2 regions of the Aquamicrobium terrae genome follow, and region 1 is predicted to be linked to the other one. Evidence: predicted binding sites of a transcription regulator. Region 1 holds the regulator's gene; the other holds the start of a gene.
What was found. The regulator HrcA, encoded in region 1, represses chaperone genes, less so after heat shock. The targets are predictions, from matches to a motif close to GTTAGCACTCNCNNNNNGNGAGTGCTAAC.
Positions count from the first base shown of each region.

Region 2: a site for HrcA is predicted at 2,585-2,613, ahead of ACVCNR_RS23975 (co-chaperone GroES). Genes of this name have one in related genera too.

Region 1 is NZ_JBRKLZ010000001.1:2,755,606-2,763,273, forward strand. It holds gene ACVCNR_RS13480 (2-hydroxyacid dehydrogenase) at 1-872, shown strand, start outside; gene ACVCNR_RS13485 (gamma-glutamyl-gamma-aminobutyrate hydrolase family protein) at 879-1,652, opposite strand; partial or broken gene ACVCNR_RS13490 (putative bifunctional diguanylate cyclase/phosphodiesterase) at 1,928-4,239, shown strand; gene ACVCNR_RS13495 (N-acyl amino acid synthase FeeM domain-containing protein) at 4,417-5,190, shown strand; gene hrcA (heat-inducible transcriptional repressor HrcA) at 5,212-6,303, opposite strand; gene rph (ribonuclease PH) at 6,429-7,145, shown strand; gene ACVCNR_RS13510 (VOC family protein) at 7,159-7,569, shown strand; gene rdgB (RdgB/HAM1 family non-canonical purine NTP pyrophosphatase) at 7,569-7,668, shown strand, end outside.
Region 2 is NZ_JBRKLZ010000003.1:184,095-191,762, forward strand. It holds gene ACVCNR_RS23955 (tripartite tricarboxylate transporter TctB family protein) at 1-161, shown strand, start outside; gene ACVCNR_RS23960 (tripartite tricarboxylate transporter permease) at 249-1,748, shown strand; gene ACVCNR_RS23965 (hypothetical protein) at 1,912-2,064, opposite strand; gene ACVCNR_RS23970 (hypothetical protein) at 2,089-2,430, opposite strand; gene ACVCNR_RS23975 (co-chaperone GroES) at 2,765-3,079, shown strand; gene groL (chaperonin GroEL) at 3,141-4,769, shown strand; gene ACVCNR_RS23985 (hypothetical protein) at 4,838-5,065, shown strand; gene ACVCNR_RS23990 (glycosyltransferase) at 5,523-6,842, shown strand; gene ACVCNR_RS23995 (DNA -binding domain-containing protein) at 6,906-7,349, opposite strand; gene ACVCNR_RS24000 (hypothetical protein) at 7,333-7,389, shown strand; gene ACVCNR_RS24005 (hypothetical protein) at 7,534-7,668, shown strand, end outside.

The DNA of each region.
Region 1 (7,668 bases):
GCCCGGACCCGTCGCTGCTGTCGCCGCAGGACATTGCGGCCGTGCGCGGCATTTCGGCCTTCGGCGGCATCGATGCCGCTTTCATCGACGCCTTCCCCAATCTGGAGATCATCGCCAATTTCGGCGTCGGCTATGATTCGGTGGATGCCGCCCATGCCGGTGCAAAAGGCGTCATGGTCACCAACACGCCCGATGTGCTGACCGAGGAGGTCGCCGACCTGACGGTCGCGCTGCTGCTCGCGACCCTGCGGGAAGTGCCGAAGGCCGAAGCGTGGTTGCGGCAGGGCAAATGGGTGAGCGAAGGCAACTATCGGTTCAGCCCGCTCAGCCTGCGTGGGCGGCACATCGGCATTTTCGGCCTCGGCCGCATCGGCCTTGCGGTGGCGAAGCGGCTGGAAGCCTTCGGCGTTTCAATCGCCTATCACAATCGCCGGCCGGCCGAGGGCGTCACCTACAGCTATCATCCGACGCTCAAGGGGCTTGCCGCGGCTGTCGATACGCTGATCTGCATCGCGCCCGGCGGCGCGGCCACCGAAAAGGCGATCAACGCCGGGATACTGGGGGCGCTCGGGCCGGAAGGCGTTCTGATCAACACCGGCCGCGGCAGCACCGTCGACGAGGCGGCGCTGGCGGCCGCTCTTCGTGACGGCACCATCGCGGCCGCCGGCCTCGACGTGTTCGCCGACGAACCTAACGTGCCGCAGGCCCTGCTGGAGGCCCCCAACACCGTGCTTCTGCCGCACGTAGCCTCTGCGTCCGTGGCAACGCGCCGGGCCATGGCGGACCTGTGCGTGGACAATCTGGTCTCGTGGTTCGGGGAGCGCCGGGCGCTGACCCCGGTGCCGGAAACCGCGCATGTGAAGGCGAAATAGGGCGCGCTACTCCGCAGCAGCCCGTGCAGCCAGCCTGGCGGCCGCGTGCTGGCGCACGGCATCGCCGAACGCCTTGAACACCTTCTGCGACACGCTGTCCGATTTCACCCAGTATTCGGGATGCCATTGCACGCCGACGGCAAAGGCCCGCGCACCCTTCACCGAAACGGCTTCCACCGTCCCGTCCTCGGCCACGGCCTCGACCTCAAGCTTCGAACCCAGCCGTTCGACTGCCTGACGGTGCACCGAGTTGACGTCGATGTCGCCGGCGCCGAACACGTTTGCGAGGCAGGTGCCGGGCTTGATCCTGACCTTCTGGCGGATGGCGAAGCGCGCGTCCTGATCCTCGCTCACCGGCGCGCGGTGGTCGAGAATGCCGTCGCGCTCCTGGATTTCGGTGGCCAGCGTGCCGCCGAGCGCCACGTTCAGCTCCTGAATGCCCCGGCAGATGGCCAGCAGCGGCACGCCGTGCTCGATCGCCTTGCGGATCAGCGGCATGGTGGTGGAGTCGCGGGCGGTGTCGTAGGGGCCGTTCTCCTCGCCGGCGTCGCCGCCGTAGAGGGCCGGATGCACATTCGACTTGGAGCCGGTCAGCATCACCCCGTCCACGGCCGAAAGCAGCGCGTCGAGGTCGAGCCGTTCGCCGAAGGAGGGCACCAGCACGGGCAGGGCGCCGGCTCCCGAAATCACGGCTTCCAGATATTGCTGGGGCGCTGCATGCCAGGTGTAGTTTTCGAACTGCTTCACGTCTGTCGAGACGGCGATCAGCGGCTGCGTCATGATGGTGTGGTTCCAGTCTGAATGAAAATCCGTTGGGCGTAAAATAGAGGCTGCGCGCCCGATTTGCCATGGCCGGTTTCGACTTTGCGCCGGCCAACCGTTGGCCCAGCCCCGAAGCCTATTGCGTCCGGCTTCAGGATCGATGCATCCTGTACAGGGACAATTTGAATCGGGGAAACCGGGACGGCATCGTGTATGTATGTCCTTCGACGCTTGCCTTCTAAAAGTTTTTTAATGCGAATGTGTCATCACATTCGCATGAGTGAGTGCCGGATGTGACCGCCATCAAGCGAAAAGAGCTGCCTGACGACGTGTACATTCCGTTCGTGGAAACTCTTTTCCGCGACGGCTTCACGCTTGCCATCGGCATTTCCGCGCAGACGGCGTTGATGGGCCTCGTATGGGGGAAGTCCGGAAACCACGCCTATCTGGTGCTCGCCGCCGTGCTGGTCATGGTCGGCGTGGTCCGCGTTCTCAACATGCGCCGCTATTCGGCGCTGCCGGTCGCCGAAAACCGCGAGGAAGCCCGCCGGCGCGAGAATCGCTACATCATCTATGGTTCCATGCACGGCCTGGTGCTGGGCACCTTCTGCCTTGTCGCCATCTATACCGGCAAGGACGCCTTCTCCGAGACGGCCGCCGTCTGCATCGTGCTGGCCACGGCGACCGGCATCGCCGGGCGCAACTACGGCTCGCCGAGGATGGTCAACATCCTCATCCTGACGCTGGCATGCCCGATGGCGCTGGGGTTCATCCTGCGCGGCGACTTCTACCACGTCACGCTGGGGCTCCTGTCCATTCCCTTCCTGCTGGCGATCCATCGCTACGCCGATACGGTGCGTGACGTGCTGTTCTCGGCGATTTCGGCCGAGAAGCTCGCCAGCCGCCTCGCTCAGCGCTTCAACCGGGCGCTCAACACCATGCCGCACGGCCTCATCATGCTCGACCCCGACGGCAAGGTCGTGGTGGCCAATGCCGAGTCCGCACGCCTGCTGTCGATCCAGTCGCCCGACGATCTGCTCGGGCGCTCGGTGCATTCCTTGCTGATGCGCGGGGTGGTCGGCGGCATGCTGACCCGAAAGGACTGCCGATATATCGAGGCGCAACTGACAAGGGCATTGCTCGAGGGCAGGGACCGCAAGGTCCTTGTCGGCTTTTCGAACGGCCAGCACTACGAGTTCTCGGCCCGCGAAGGCAGCCAGGAGCTCGGCGTCATCACCTTCGAAGACGTCACCGCCCGCGTCGAGGCGGAAGAGCGCATCCGTTTCATGGCCCGTTATGACAGCCTGACCGGTCTGCTCAACCGGGCCTATTTTCACGAACTGGTCGAGGAGAGCATGGCTTCCGGCGATCAGGGCCGCTATTGCGCCATCGCCACCATCGACCTCGACGACTTCAAGAGCGTCAACGACACCGTCGGCCATCCCGTCGGCGATGGGCTGATCTATGCGGTGGCGGAACGGCTTGCCACCTTTTCGGCGCCGGGCATCAAGATCAGTCGTTTCGGTGGCGACGAATTCATGGTTTTTTTCGACCGGGTGGAGAGCGAAAGCGATCTCGCCGGATGCTCGACGAGATCTTCGCCGGCCTCAAGGGCGAGGTCGATGTCGCCGGCCATGTGCTGCGCATCCAGATTAGCGCCGGCGCGGTGCTGGCCCGCGTCGAGGCGAGCGATGTCGACGAGATGATCGTCAAGGCCGACCTTGCCCTCTACAAGGCCAAGGAACTCGGCAAGAACGGCTGGCAATTGTTCGAATCGTCGATGGACGCGGCTTTCCGCGACCGGCAGCGGATGAAGGCCGACCTGCGCAGCGCCGTGGAAGCCGGCACCTTGCGCGTCGTCTACCAGCCGATCGTGGCCATGGCCACGATGCGCATTTCCGGCTGCGAGGCGCTGTGCCGCTGGGATCACCCCGAACTGGGACCGGTGTCGCCCGGCGTGTTCATTCCTCTGGCGGAAGAGATGGGCATCATTTCGCAGATCAGCACCTTCATGCTGAACGCTGCCTGCGCCGAATGCGCCAAATGGCCCAAGCACACCAATGTTTCGGTCAATCTGTCGGCCAAGGATTTCCGCAACAGCGAGATCATCCAGAAAGTGCGCGATGCGCTGGAGGCGGCCGGTTTGCCGCCGCACCGGCTTGAGGTCGAGGTGACGGAAACGGCGCTTCTGGACGACAAGTCCGAGACGCGCCAGGTGCTGAAGGAACTCAAGGCGCTTGGTGTGCGCATCGCGCTGGACGACTTCGGCACCGGCTATTCCAGCCTCAGCTACCTGCACAAGCTGCCGCTGGACAAGGTCAAGATCGACCGTTCCTTCCTGTCGGACGTGACCCAGAGCCCGCGCTCGCTGGAACTGCTCAGGGGCATCGTGGCGCTGTCGCGCTCCCTGGGGCTTTCCATCACCATCGAGGGCGTGGAAACGTTCGAGCAGCTTCGCGTGCTGTCGCGGCAGGTCGAGCCGGACCTGGTGCAGGGCTTCCTGTTCGGCGCGGCGCTGAGCGCATCCGGCATCGAAACCATGTCGACGGCGCGCTGGCCGTTCGCCCATGACGAAGTGGTCGCTTCGGGCGCAACCCGCACATAAGCCGTTTCACGGATTTTCCCCTGTCTCCGCTTTTCCACCCCGGCGTGCACCCTCCGGATGAAAAAAGCGATTTGTTAAGGTTAATTTTGAGTGAAGCTGGATTTCTTTAATTAAAACTTTACTTAACTGATCCAACGCTTACCCTTGATTAGCGGCGGCGGAATAGAGGGTAAGCCGATGGCAACTCGGCAATTGAAGCTGGATGCGGAAACCGAACCGGCACGGTCCGGCCTGTCCGGCTCGAGCTTTGCGAGCAAGGTGTTCGAACTGCTCGACCGTTCCGAGTACCGCCGCTGCGACAAGGGCGAGGACCTCGAGGACATCTACCGGTTGCGCTACAAGGCCTACCGGTTCAACGACATGGTGCCGGATGCCGAGAACCATGTCATCAGCGACGCGCTGGACGAGGTGCCGAACGTCTATCGCTTCGGCGTCTATGTGGACCAGACCCTGGTATCCACCATGCGCATCCACCACGTCACGCTGGAAACGCCCATGTCGCCCTCGGTGCAGGCGTTCGGCGACATCGTCTATCCGATGCTGGAAGCCGGCGACACCTTCGTGTGCATGAGCCGCTTCGCCTCGGACCCCGAGTGGACCCGCGTCTATCCGCACCTGCTCTATGTGACGCTGCGGCTGGCGGGCATGGCCTGCATCTATTTCAACGCGCCATACGGGCTTTCGACGGTGCGCGAGGACCATGCCGGCTTTTATCGCCGCATCTACTATTCCGAGCAGATCAGCGAGCCGCGCGCCTATCCGGGCGTGTTCAACAAGGTCGTGCTGTTCCGCACCAATGCCGTGGCCAACCGCGAGCGCTTCTATGCGCGTTTTCCCTTCTTCCGCTCGACGGAATGGGAGCGGCGCCTGCTGTTCGCCAAGGTCGGAGCCGGCGACGTGCAGCCTCTGACCATACTGCCGAGCGCCCGGTATATGGGCGACGCGGCTTGACGCCCCTCGCCAGCCTCCGGTTCAGCGCAGCATGCGCGAGACGAGCTGGGCGGTGTAGTCGACCATCGGCACGATGCGCGCATAGTTGAGCCGGGTCGGGCCGATGACGCCGAGCGCGCCGACCACGCGCGCCTCCGCATCGCGGTAAGGCGCCACCACCAGCGACGAGCCCGACAGCGAGAACAGCTTGTTCTCCGAGCCGATGAAGATGCGCACGCCGGGGCCTTCCTCGGCAAGGTCGAGCAGTTGCAGCAGGCCGTCCTGCGTTTCCAGATCGTCGAACAGGTTCTTCAACAGCTCCATGTCGGCCTGGGCGGTGATGTTCTCGAGCAGGTTCGCCCGGCCGCGCACGATCAGCCGCGCCGGCAGGCCGCTTTCGGCCCCGGCCCATACGGCAAGCCCCTGTTCCACCAGTTCCTGCGACAGCGAATCCAGTGCCGCGCGCGTTTCCTCCTTGATGCGCGAGATTTCTGCCCGTGCCTCGGCCAGCGTCCGCCCGCGTATGTGGGCGTTGAGGAAGTTGGAGGCTTCGTGGAGCTGCGAGACGGTGACCCCGGCCGGCAGGTCGATGATGCGGTTCTCGACGTCGCCGTTCTGCGAAACCAGCACGGCCAGCGCCTTGGTCGGCTCGAGCTGGATGAATTCGATATGTTTCAGCGACGCCTCGTTCTTGGCCGCCAGCACCAGCCCGGCGCCGCGCGACATGCCCGACAGAAGCTGGCTGGCCTCGGTCAGCATGTGTTCCAGCGAGGTGTCGTTGCCGGAAGCCTTGATCTGCGTCTCGATGCTGCGCCGCTCCTCGTCGCCGAGGTCGCCGATCTCCATGAAGGCATCGACGAAGAAGCGCAGGCCCGCCTGCGTCGGCAGGCGCCCGGCCGAGACGTGCGGCGCATAGACCAGCCCGAGGTGCTCCAGGTCGCTCATCACGTTGCGGATCGTCGCCGGCGAGAGCGAGGAGGGCAGGATGCGCGACAGGCTGCGCGAGCCCACCGGCTCGCCGTCCCTCAGGTAGGAATCGACGATGCGCCGGAAGATGTCGCGCGAACGCGCATCCAGCGATTGCCATTGCGAAACGGGAACCGGCGGTGTGGGAGCGGAACTGTGCTTTGTCATCGCGAACCTCTGCCCAAGGATATAGACGCGCCTCGCCCCAGTGCAAGCAACCCGTTTTCCTTTGCACACCGCGCCGTGGGGGGCTACAAGCCGGGCAAAATCAGGACAGACCAGAGAGACAAGACATGCGCCCCTCCAAACGCCAGCCCGACGAAATGCGCGCCATCTCCTTCGAGCGCGGCTTTTCCAAGCACGCCGAAGGTTCCTGCTTGGTCAAGTTCGGCGACACGCATGTGCTGTGCACGGCAAGCCTCGAAGAGCGGGTGCCGGGCTGGATGCGCAATTCCGGCAAGGGGTGGGTGACCGCGGAATACGGCATGCTGCCGCGCTCGACCGGCGAGCGCATGCGCCGCGAGGCGTCCAGCGGCAAGCAGGGCGGCCGTACGCTGGAAATCCAGCGGCTGATCGGGCGCTCGCTGCGCGCCGTGGTCGATATGCAGGCGCTGGGCGAACAGCAGATCACGGTGGATTGCGACGTGCTTCAGGCCGACGGCGGCACCCGCACCGCCTCGATCACCGGCGCATGGATCGCGCTGCATGATTGCCTGCGCTGGATGGAAGCCCGCCAGATGGTGAGCGTGCAGCGGGTGCTGAAGGATCACGTCGCCGCCATTTCCTGCGGCATCCATGACGGCGAGCCGGTCATCGACCTCGATTATCTGGAGGACTCCTCGGCCGGCACCGACGCCAATTTCGTCATGACCGGCAAGGGCGGCATCGTCGAGATCCAGGGCACCGCCGAGGGCGAGCCGTTTTCCGAGGCGCAGTTCGACGAGCTGATGGGGCTGGCGCGGCAGGGCATCGCCCGGCTGGTGGAGTTGCAGAAACTGGCCGTGGCTTGACGCAGGAAGAGACATGAAACCAGCCGCCATCCTCGAATCCGCGCTCTACGTCACCGATCTCGACGCCGCCGAAACCTTCTACGGCGACGTGCTGGGGCTGGAGCGCATCGTCAAGGTCGAGGGGCGGCACCTGTTCTTCCGCTGCGGGCAGGGCGTGCTGTTGCTGTTCGTTGCCGAAGCGACGAAGCAGCCGCCACGCCCCGATGCGCGCCTGCCGGTGCCGCCGCACGGCACGGTCGGGGAGGGGCATCTGTGCTTTTCGGCAAGCGCCGAGGAAATCGTCGCCTGGAAGGGCCGGCTGGAAGCGGCGGGCGTTGCAATCGAAGCCGATTTCGAGTGGCCGAATGGCGGCCGTTCGATCTACATCCGCGATCCTTCCGGCAATTCGCTGGAATTCGCCGAACCGCGCATCTGGGGCCTGTAATGCATCCTTTGGACAAGAAGATCGTCGTCGCCAGCCATAATGAAGGCAAGCTGCGCGAGTTCGCGGACCTGATGGGGCCGTTCGGATTCGAGGCGAAGT
Region 2 (7,668 bases), on a different contig from region 1:
TGGACACCCTCGGCTATTACATCGCGATGGCCGTATTCTTCTCGGCGTTTCTCTACGTCGCGAACTGCCGCAGTCCGATTGCCATAGTGCTCTATGTCGGGGGCTTCCTGCTCTTTACAAAGCTGCTTTTCGAGATGCTGCTCGGCACGCCTCTGCCATAGGCGCCGGCTGCGTTTCGACTCCAATCGCTTGCGGTCCGCGCCGGGAAGGCCGGACCAATCTCGTCAGCAAATGTCCGGAGGAGACAGATGATCGACGGATTCATGGCGGGTCTCGCCGCCTTCTCGAGCTGGCAGGTGATCGCGGGCCTTTTTGCCGGCGTCATCATCGGCTATCTCGTCGGCGCCCTGCCCGGCCTGTCGGCCGGCGTCGGCATGGCGCTGCTCATCCCTTTCAGTTTCGGCCTCGATCCGATCGTCTCGGTCGTGATGCTTATCACCCTCTATATGGCATCCGAATATTCCGGCGCCATTCCCGCCATTCTGGTCAATACGCCCGGCGAACCCTCGGCGGCGATCACGGCGCTGGACGGCTATCCCATGCGTCAGCGCGGGGAGGCCGGACAGGCGCTGACGCTCTCCATTCTGGGTTCGGCCGGCGGTTCGGTGCTGAGCACGATCCTGCTTATTTTCACCGTGAGCTGGATGACCAAGTTCGCGCTGGCTTTCGGGCCTGCCGAATATTTCGCGATCGCCGTGCTCGGCCTCAGCCTGATCTCCACCCTGTCGGGGGACTCGGTGACGCGCGGCATCATCGCGCTGCTCTTCGGGCTCCTGCTGACGACGATCGGCACCGATCCCGTCGATGGCATCCCGCGCTTCGCCGTGGTGGAAGGCTTTCTTTCCGGCGTTCCCTTCGTTTCGGCGCTCATCGGCCTGTTCGCCCTGTCGGAAGTGCTGCGCATGCTCGAAACGGCGGACGAGCCGGTGATACCGCTGCGCAATATCCCGAGCGTTTCAGGCCAGTTCAGCCTGATCAGACCGCATACCTGGAACATGATCCGAAGCACGCTGGTGGGTTATGTTGTCGGCGTCATTCCGGGCGCTGGGGCTTCAATCGCCTCCATCACCGCCTATTCGATCCAGAAACGCCTGTCGAAGTCGCCTGAGACCTTTGGAAAGGGCAACCCGGAAGGCGTGGTGGCGGCGGAGACGGCCAACAATTCCTGCATGCCGGGCGCGTTGGCTCCCATGCTTGCGCTCGGTATTCCCGGCAAGGCAAGCACGGCGGTGCTGATCGGGGCGCTGGCGATCCACGGCGTCCAGCCGGGCCCGCTGATCTTCGAGCGCAATCCCGAAGTGCCTTACTCGATGTACATCGCACTGCTGGTCGGCATGCCTTTCATGGTGATGCTCGGACTTTACGGCACGCGGCTCTGGGTGCAACTAACGCAGATTTCACGCGGGGTGATCACCGCGATCGTGGCCGCCACCTGCCTGCTTGGCACATATTCGGAGTCCAAGGACATCTTCTCGATCTGGGTCGCGGTCGGTTTCGGCGTGGTCGGCTATGTCCTGCAGAAAGTGCGGATCGAGCCGGCACCGATCATACTGGCGCTGGTGCTGGGCTATCTGATGGAGTCCAATTTCCGCCGGGCGATGGTGATGTCGGGCGATGAGATCAGCATCTTCTACATGCACCCCATATCCATGATCTGCCTCGGCATCGCGATTATCGTTTTCTTCCTGCCGCTTCTTCCGTCCTTTGGACGGCAGAAGGCCCAGATCGAGGAGCAGATACACCACTGATTGCCGGATTCTTCCGGCAATCAGCCCCGGCCACCTCAGAATCTGGTGACGACGGTCGTGCCCGTGCCCCGGAACTTGTCCATTGCCATCAGCCCTGAGCCCGGCTCAATGGCGATGAGGCGCTGATTGGCGAAGGATGGCCACTGTCAAGAACGCGTGCCCTTCAGCTCCGGAAAGTAGTCGCCTGATCGTATTCCTGCCAGATGTAGAGCTGCAGTAGATTTGGATAATCGGGGAGATGATAGTGAATTTCGGCCGTGGGCAGGCCACAGCTTTCCATCTGCAGGCGGAATTCCCTGCTGACCGCAGTGACCATGTGCGTCCCCTGTGCCTTACGCCTTCAAGCATCCAGGCGATCAAAATTGTGCCTTCGATCACTTGTCGAACGCGATGGCGCAGCCGCCATATCGAGCCGGCATAACGCGTCCATGATCTGATCGAAAGAGACCGGCCGGTCGGCGCCCGGCGGCTTTCGTAGCGCGGGAACGGATTCCACGGCGCAGGCATCCGATGCCCAGGACGACAGGATCGCGCGCTTTTCCTGGATATCGAGGGTGTCGTCTTTCACGACGTCGTCGGGATGTTCGAAATGCCTTGCCGGCGATAACAGTCGGTCAAGTGTGAGATCGGATGTTTCGGGAACAAGAGAAGGGATGATCGGCGTAGGATTCTGTCGGTCCATCTTGGTCCTCCGTCTTTCCAAAAAGCTCCTTTATTGAGGTTTCTGTTTCCCAGGCCTCGCTGTGGCGAGGGCTTGAATAATTTTGTTCGACCGCTTCAAAAATTCAAGCGGAAATACGCGACTGCAATCCAATTTAACCGTATGTTTTCATCGCGCTAGCATTCGATTGGCACGAGTGCCAAAATTTTTGCGGAACCTCTTGAAACCCGAAAATCGCAAAACTAGCTCGTGATGGCGCGCGATGCCGAAAGGGTCGCGCGAGCCCCGCATCGGTCCGATTGCCGGTCCGGTGTGGAGGAACCTCAAAAATCTGTTTGTCCAGAAGGAGAACGATATGACGTTCCGTCCATTGCATGACCGTGTCCTGGTCCGCCGCATCGAGGCCGATGAAAGGACTGCCGGCGGCATCATCATCCCCGACACCGCCAAGGAGAAGCCACAGGAGGGCGAAGTGATCGCTGTCGGCCCGGGCGCGCGCGACGAGAGCGGCAAGCTGGTCGAGCTCGATGTCAAGGTTGGTGACCGCATCCTGTTCGGCAAATGGTCGGGCACCGAGATCAGGCTCAACGGCGAAGACCTCCTGATCATGAAGGAAAGCGACGTGATGGGCGTGATCGAGCAGGCCACAGCCGTGAAGAAGGCCGCCTAACGGCTTCTTCCCCGGAAATCCATTCCAGTCAAAGTAAGCTGCCTATCGAAGGAGTGATCCAATGGCTGCCAAGGAAGTTAAATTCAATGCACAAGCCCGCGAGAAGATGCTGCGCGGCGTCGATATCCTCGCCAATGCCGTCAAGGTGACGCTTGGTCCCAAGGGCCGCAACGTTGTCATCGACAAGTCCTTCGGTGCGCCGCGCATCACCAAGGACGGCGTCTCCGTCGCCAAGGAAATCGAGCTTGAGGACAAGTTCGAGAACATGGGCGCGCAGATGGTGCGCGAGGTGGCGTCGAAGACCAATGATCTGGCCGGTGACGGTACCACCACCGCCACGGTTCTCGCCCAGGCCATCGTTCAGGAAGGCGCAAAGGCCGTTGCCGCCGGCATGAACCCGATGGATCTGAAGCGCGGTATCGACAAGGCTGTCGATGCTGTCGTCGCTGAACTCAAGGCCAATGCCCGCAAGGTGACGAAGAACGACGAGATCGCCCAGGTCGGCACCATCTCGGCCAATGGCGATAGCGAAATCGGCAGCTTTTTGGCGCAGGCGATGGAAAAGGTCGGCAACGAGGGCGTCATCACCGTCGAGGAAGCCAAGACCGCCGACACCGAGCTGGAAGTCGTCGAAGGCATGCAGTTCGATCGCGGCTACCTATCGCCCTACTTCATCACCAATCAGGAGAAGATGCGGGTAGAATTGGAAGAGCCCTACGTGCTGATCCATGAGAAGAAGCTTTCCAACCTGCAAGCCCTGCTGCCGGTGCTCGAGGCTGTCGTGCAGTCGTCCAAGCCGCTGCTCATCATCGCCGAGGATGTGGAAGGCGAGGCCCTTGCCACGCTGGTCGTCAACAAGTTGCGCGGCGGCCTGAAGATCGCTGCCGTCAAGGCTCCCGGCTTCGGCGATCGCCGCAAGGCCATGCTGGAGGACATCGCCATCCTCACCGGTGGCACCGCGATCAGCGAGGATCTCGGCATCAAGCTGGAAAATGTGACCTTGCAGATGCTTGGTCGCGCCAAGAAGGTGGTGATCGAGAAGGAAAACACTACCATCGTCGACGGTTCGGGCAAGAAGGAAGAAATCGAAGGGCGCGTGAAACAGATCAAGGCCCAGATCAAGGAAACCACCTCCGACTACGATCGCGAGAAGCTGCAGGAGCGTCTTGCCAAGCTGAGTGGCGGGGTCGCAGTAATCCGCGTCGGCGGCTCGACCGAGGTCGAGGTCAAGGAGAAGAAGGACCGCGTTGACGACGCCCTGCATGCGACCCGCGCGGCGGTGGAAGAGGGCATCCTGCCCGGCGGCGGCGTGGCCCTGTTGCGAGCAGCCAGGGCCCTGGACGGCGTTACCGTCGACAATGAGGACCAGAAGCACGGTGTCGAGATCGTGCGCCGGGCCATCGAGGCTCCCGTTCGCCAGATAGCCGAGAATGCCGGTGCGGAAGGTTCCATCATCGTGGGCAAACTGCGCGAAAAGTCTGAATTCGCCTGGGGTTGGAATGCTCAGACCAGCGAATATGGTGACCTCTACAAGCAAGGCGTGATCGACCCGGCCAAGGTGGTACGCACCGCGCTTCAGGACGCGGCCTCGGTCGCCGGTCTGCTCGTCACCACCGAGGCGATGGTGGCCGAGAAGCCGAAGAAGGAAGCATCCGCGCCCGCCATGCCTGCCGGTGGCATGGACTTCTAGCGTGCTGGCGAAGCGCCCGCTTCCGATATCGGGAGCGGGTGCCTTGCGCAGAGAGCATGGAGACAGCCATGAACGAGATGACCGGCATCGGATTCGTTTCGCCGCCCATACATTCGGCGAACGAGTTCGTTGGTTATGAAACGGAATGCCGCAGCGTCTTGAAGCCGTTGCTGGCGGGTCTGCTGGACATGGCCGAATCCGCTGGCTGGGATCGACGCACCGTCGCGTCGGCGCTGATGTTTCTCGCTGCCCAGCAGGTATCCGCGGCAGGAGCTTCGGGAGACCGCAAGGCATGAAGCCGTCCCTCTCCCGCAACAGGGCGGGAGAGGTTTTCGTACGATGAGGGCGGCCAACCCGATGGCCGCTTCCAGCATCGGAAAGCGAAGTTCGACCTGTGCAGGAACGAATCGCGTCCATCGTCGCGGAAGACGCTCGGCACCTGATTGCCGTTGTTTTGGCCCCCCGGGGAGATCAGATGACCTGGACACTCATCGTTTTCTCCTTCCATCGGGTTCAGTGGACAATGTTTCCTGGTCGGCGCCGGACCACATCCAGCATCAGGCTTGACGTTGGCTAACGGGAAGAAAGCACTCAAAACGCCTCGACGTGGTGAACTTACGCATAGCTACAGCCATCTGGTTTCCTTGCTTCTTCCGGGGCGCCGTCCAAGCACGAATGGAACATTTGGCTGGCGCGGGCGTTCGATGCACTCGTGTTGCTGCAGAACGAAAGGTTACATAACCCGAGCAGCCGATGAATATCGTAATGTTCACCAATACGTTCCGGCCTCACATCAGCGGAGTGGCAAACAGCGTCGCCTGGCAGGCGGATGGCTTGCGCGAGATCGGACATCGGGTGCTGGTGGTGGCGCCGGAGTTCCCCGGCATCACTTCGGACGAGCCGGATGTGGTGCGTATCCCGGCGGTCCAGAATTTTCGGGGCAGCGACTTTTCCGTTCCCATTCCGCTGACCCGGCCGCTAAGCGATACGCTTGCCGGTTTCGCTCCCGACATTGTCCATTCGCATCATCCCTTCCTGCTTGGCGATACCGCGCTCAGGGTTTCCGCGTCGTTCGATCTGCCGATCGTTTATACTCATCATACGCGCTACGAACTCTGCAGCTACCATATTGCCCGGGATTCTCCCGTGCTGCAGCGCCTCGTGCTTGGCATCGCGCTCGGCTACAGCGATCTGTGCGATGCGGTCATCGCGCCGAGTCGGAGCATGGCCGATTTCCTCATCGACCGCGGCGTCAAGGCCCCGGTGAATACGATCCCGACAGGCATCGAGATTGACGGATTTGCAGGGGGAGACGGAAATGAGGTTCGCAGGAACCTCGGCATCCCGGCCGATGCCTTCGTCGTTGGCCATGTCGGCCGCCTGGCCCCGGAAAAGAACCTCGACTACCTCGCGGACGCGATCGGCCGTTTCCTGGCCGCCGAGAGACGTGCGCACTTCCTTGTCGTTGGGGGCGGACCGATGAAGGAACCGATCAGCAGATTCTTCGAAGAACACGACCTTGCCGAGCGTATCCATATGCCAGGCGCCTGCGAGGGTGAACGCCTCGCGTCGATGTATGCCGCGATCGATGCCTTCGCCTTCTCTTCCCGTTCCGAGACGCAAGGTCTCGTGCTTGCCGAAGCGATGGCAGCCGGTGTGCCGGTGGTCGCACTTGACGCTTTCGGTGTCCGCGAGATGGTCAGGGACCGGTTCAATGGCCGGCTTCTTCCCGCTGACGTGCCGTCCCACAGCTTCGCCGAAACAGTGCGGTGGATTGGCGAACTCGATGACAGGAAACGTCGCGCTCTTGGCAAGGCGGCAGGCCGGACAGCGAGACTGTTCACCCGCGAGCGCGCGACAGGCAGCATGCTGGAACTCTACCGCTCGCTGGCGTCGGCGCGAAGGCGGGTCAAAACGCCGAAGGATGGCTCCTGGCAGACGGCCATGCGGCGGATCGAACAGGAATGGAAGATACTGAGCAATGTCGCCCATGCGGTCGGTGACGCCCTTGTGGCGGAATCCGTGCCAGCACCGATGAAGGCGGCGAGACAATCGCACCGCAGCCGGCCCTGATGCGGGTACGATTGCCGTGGTATTGGCCGACAACAGAGGATTGGATGGCGTTCGCAACGTGTTCTACAGGCACGGAGAACGCTCGATCCGGAGCTTGTCGAGTATTGTGCTTAAGGATTCCGCTCCCGACGACGGTTGTTTCGCAAATTTCCGGGGGCGGGAGACGGCACTTATGCGGGCACACTCAAGAGCGCTATTGGTCAAGCAGCGGACTATGCTCAGACGCACAGCCGCAAGAAACGGCGGCACATTGATCACAGGACAGACACCTCCAAGGCCCTTAGAATGTTCCTCGATACGATAATGCAATAAGAGCCGATAACCGCCGCGCATCATCCTGATGCCGTGGGCGGCGAGGCGGCGAGCCTTGTTCTTGCGCGGGCCGATTTCCCAATCCCCTTTCGTGCCGCTGAATCCGAGCAGCACTTCGGCGATGGTGCGGTAGCTTCGCCGCAACATCGCCGACGGCACCTTCCCACGCCTGATCAAGATCAGCACCAACGGCACGGGCTGGCATGAATCCGACATCAATCTTTGGATCGCCTAACCTGCCGGATGGAAGCCGCGCAGCGACTTCGATGTCTTCTGATAGCGGGGGCGATGACGGAAAACAGAGGCCGGCGAATGACAACCACGCGCCCAATGGACGGGATACCGGGCACGCGGCCGATGCGTCGAGCGGGTGGACGCGGTGGCGCTGACCATTGCCCGCCTGATCGGACACCAGATCGCGCGGGAGCACTCCGAGGCGTTGCAGGCCGCAAACGACGACAAGTCGTTCAAGACTCGGACAGGCGTGCAGGAAGATCGTCCCTGCGAAGATGAC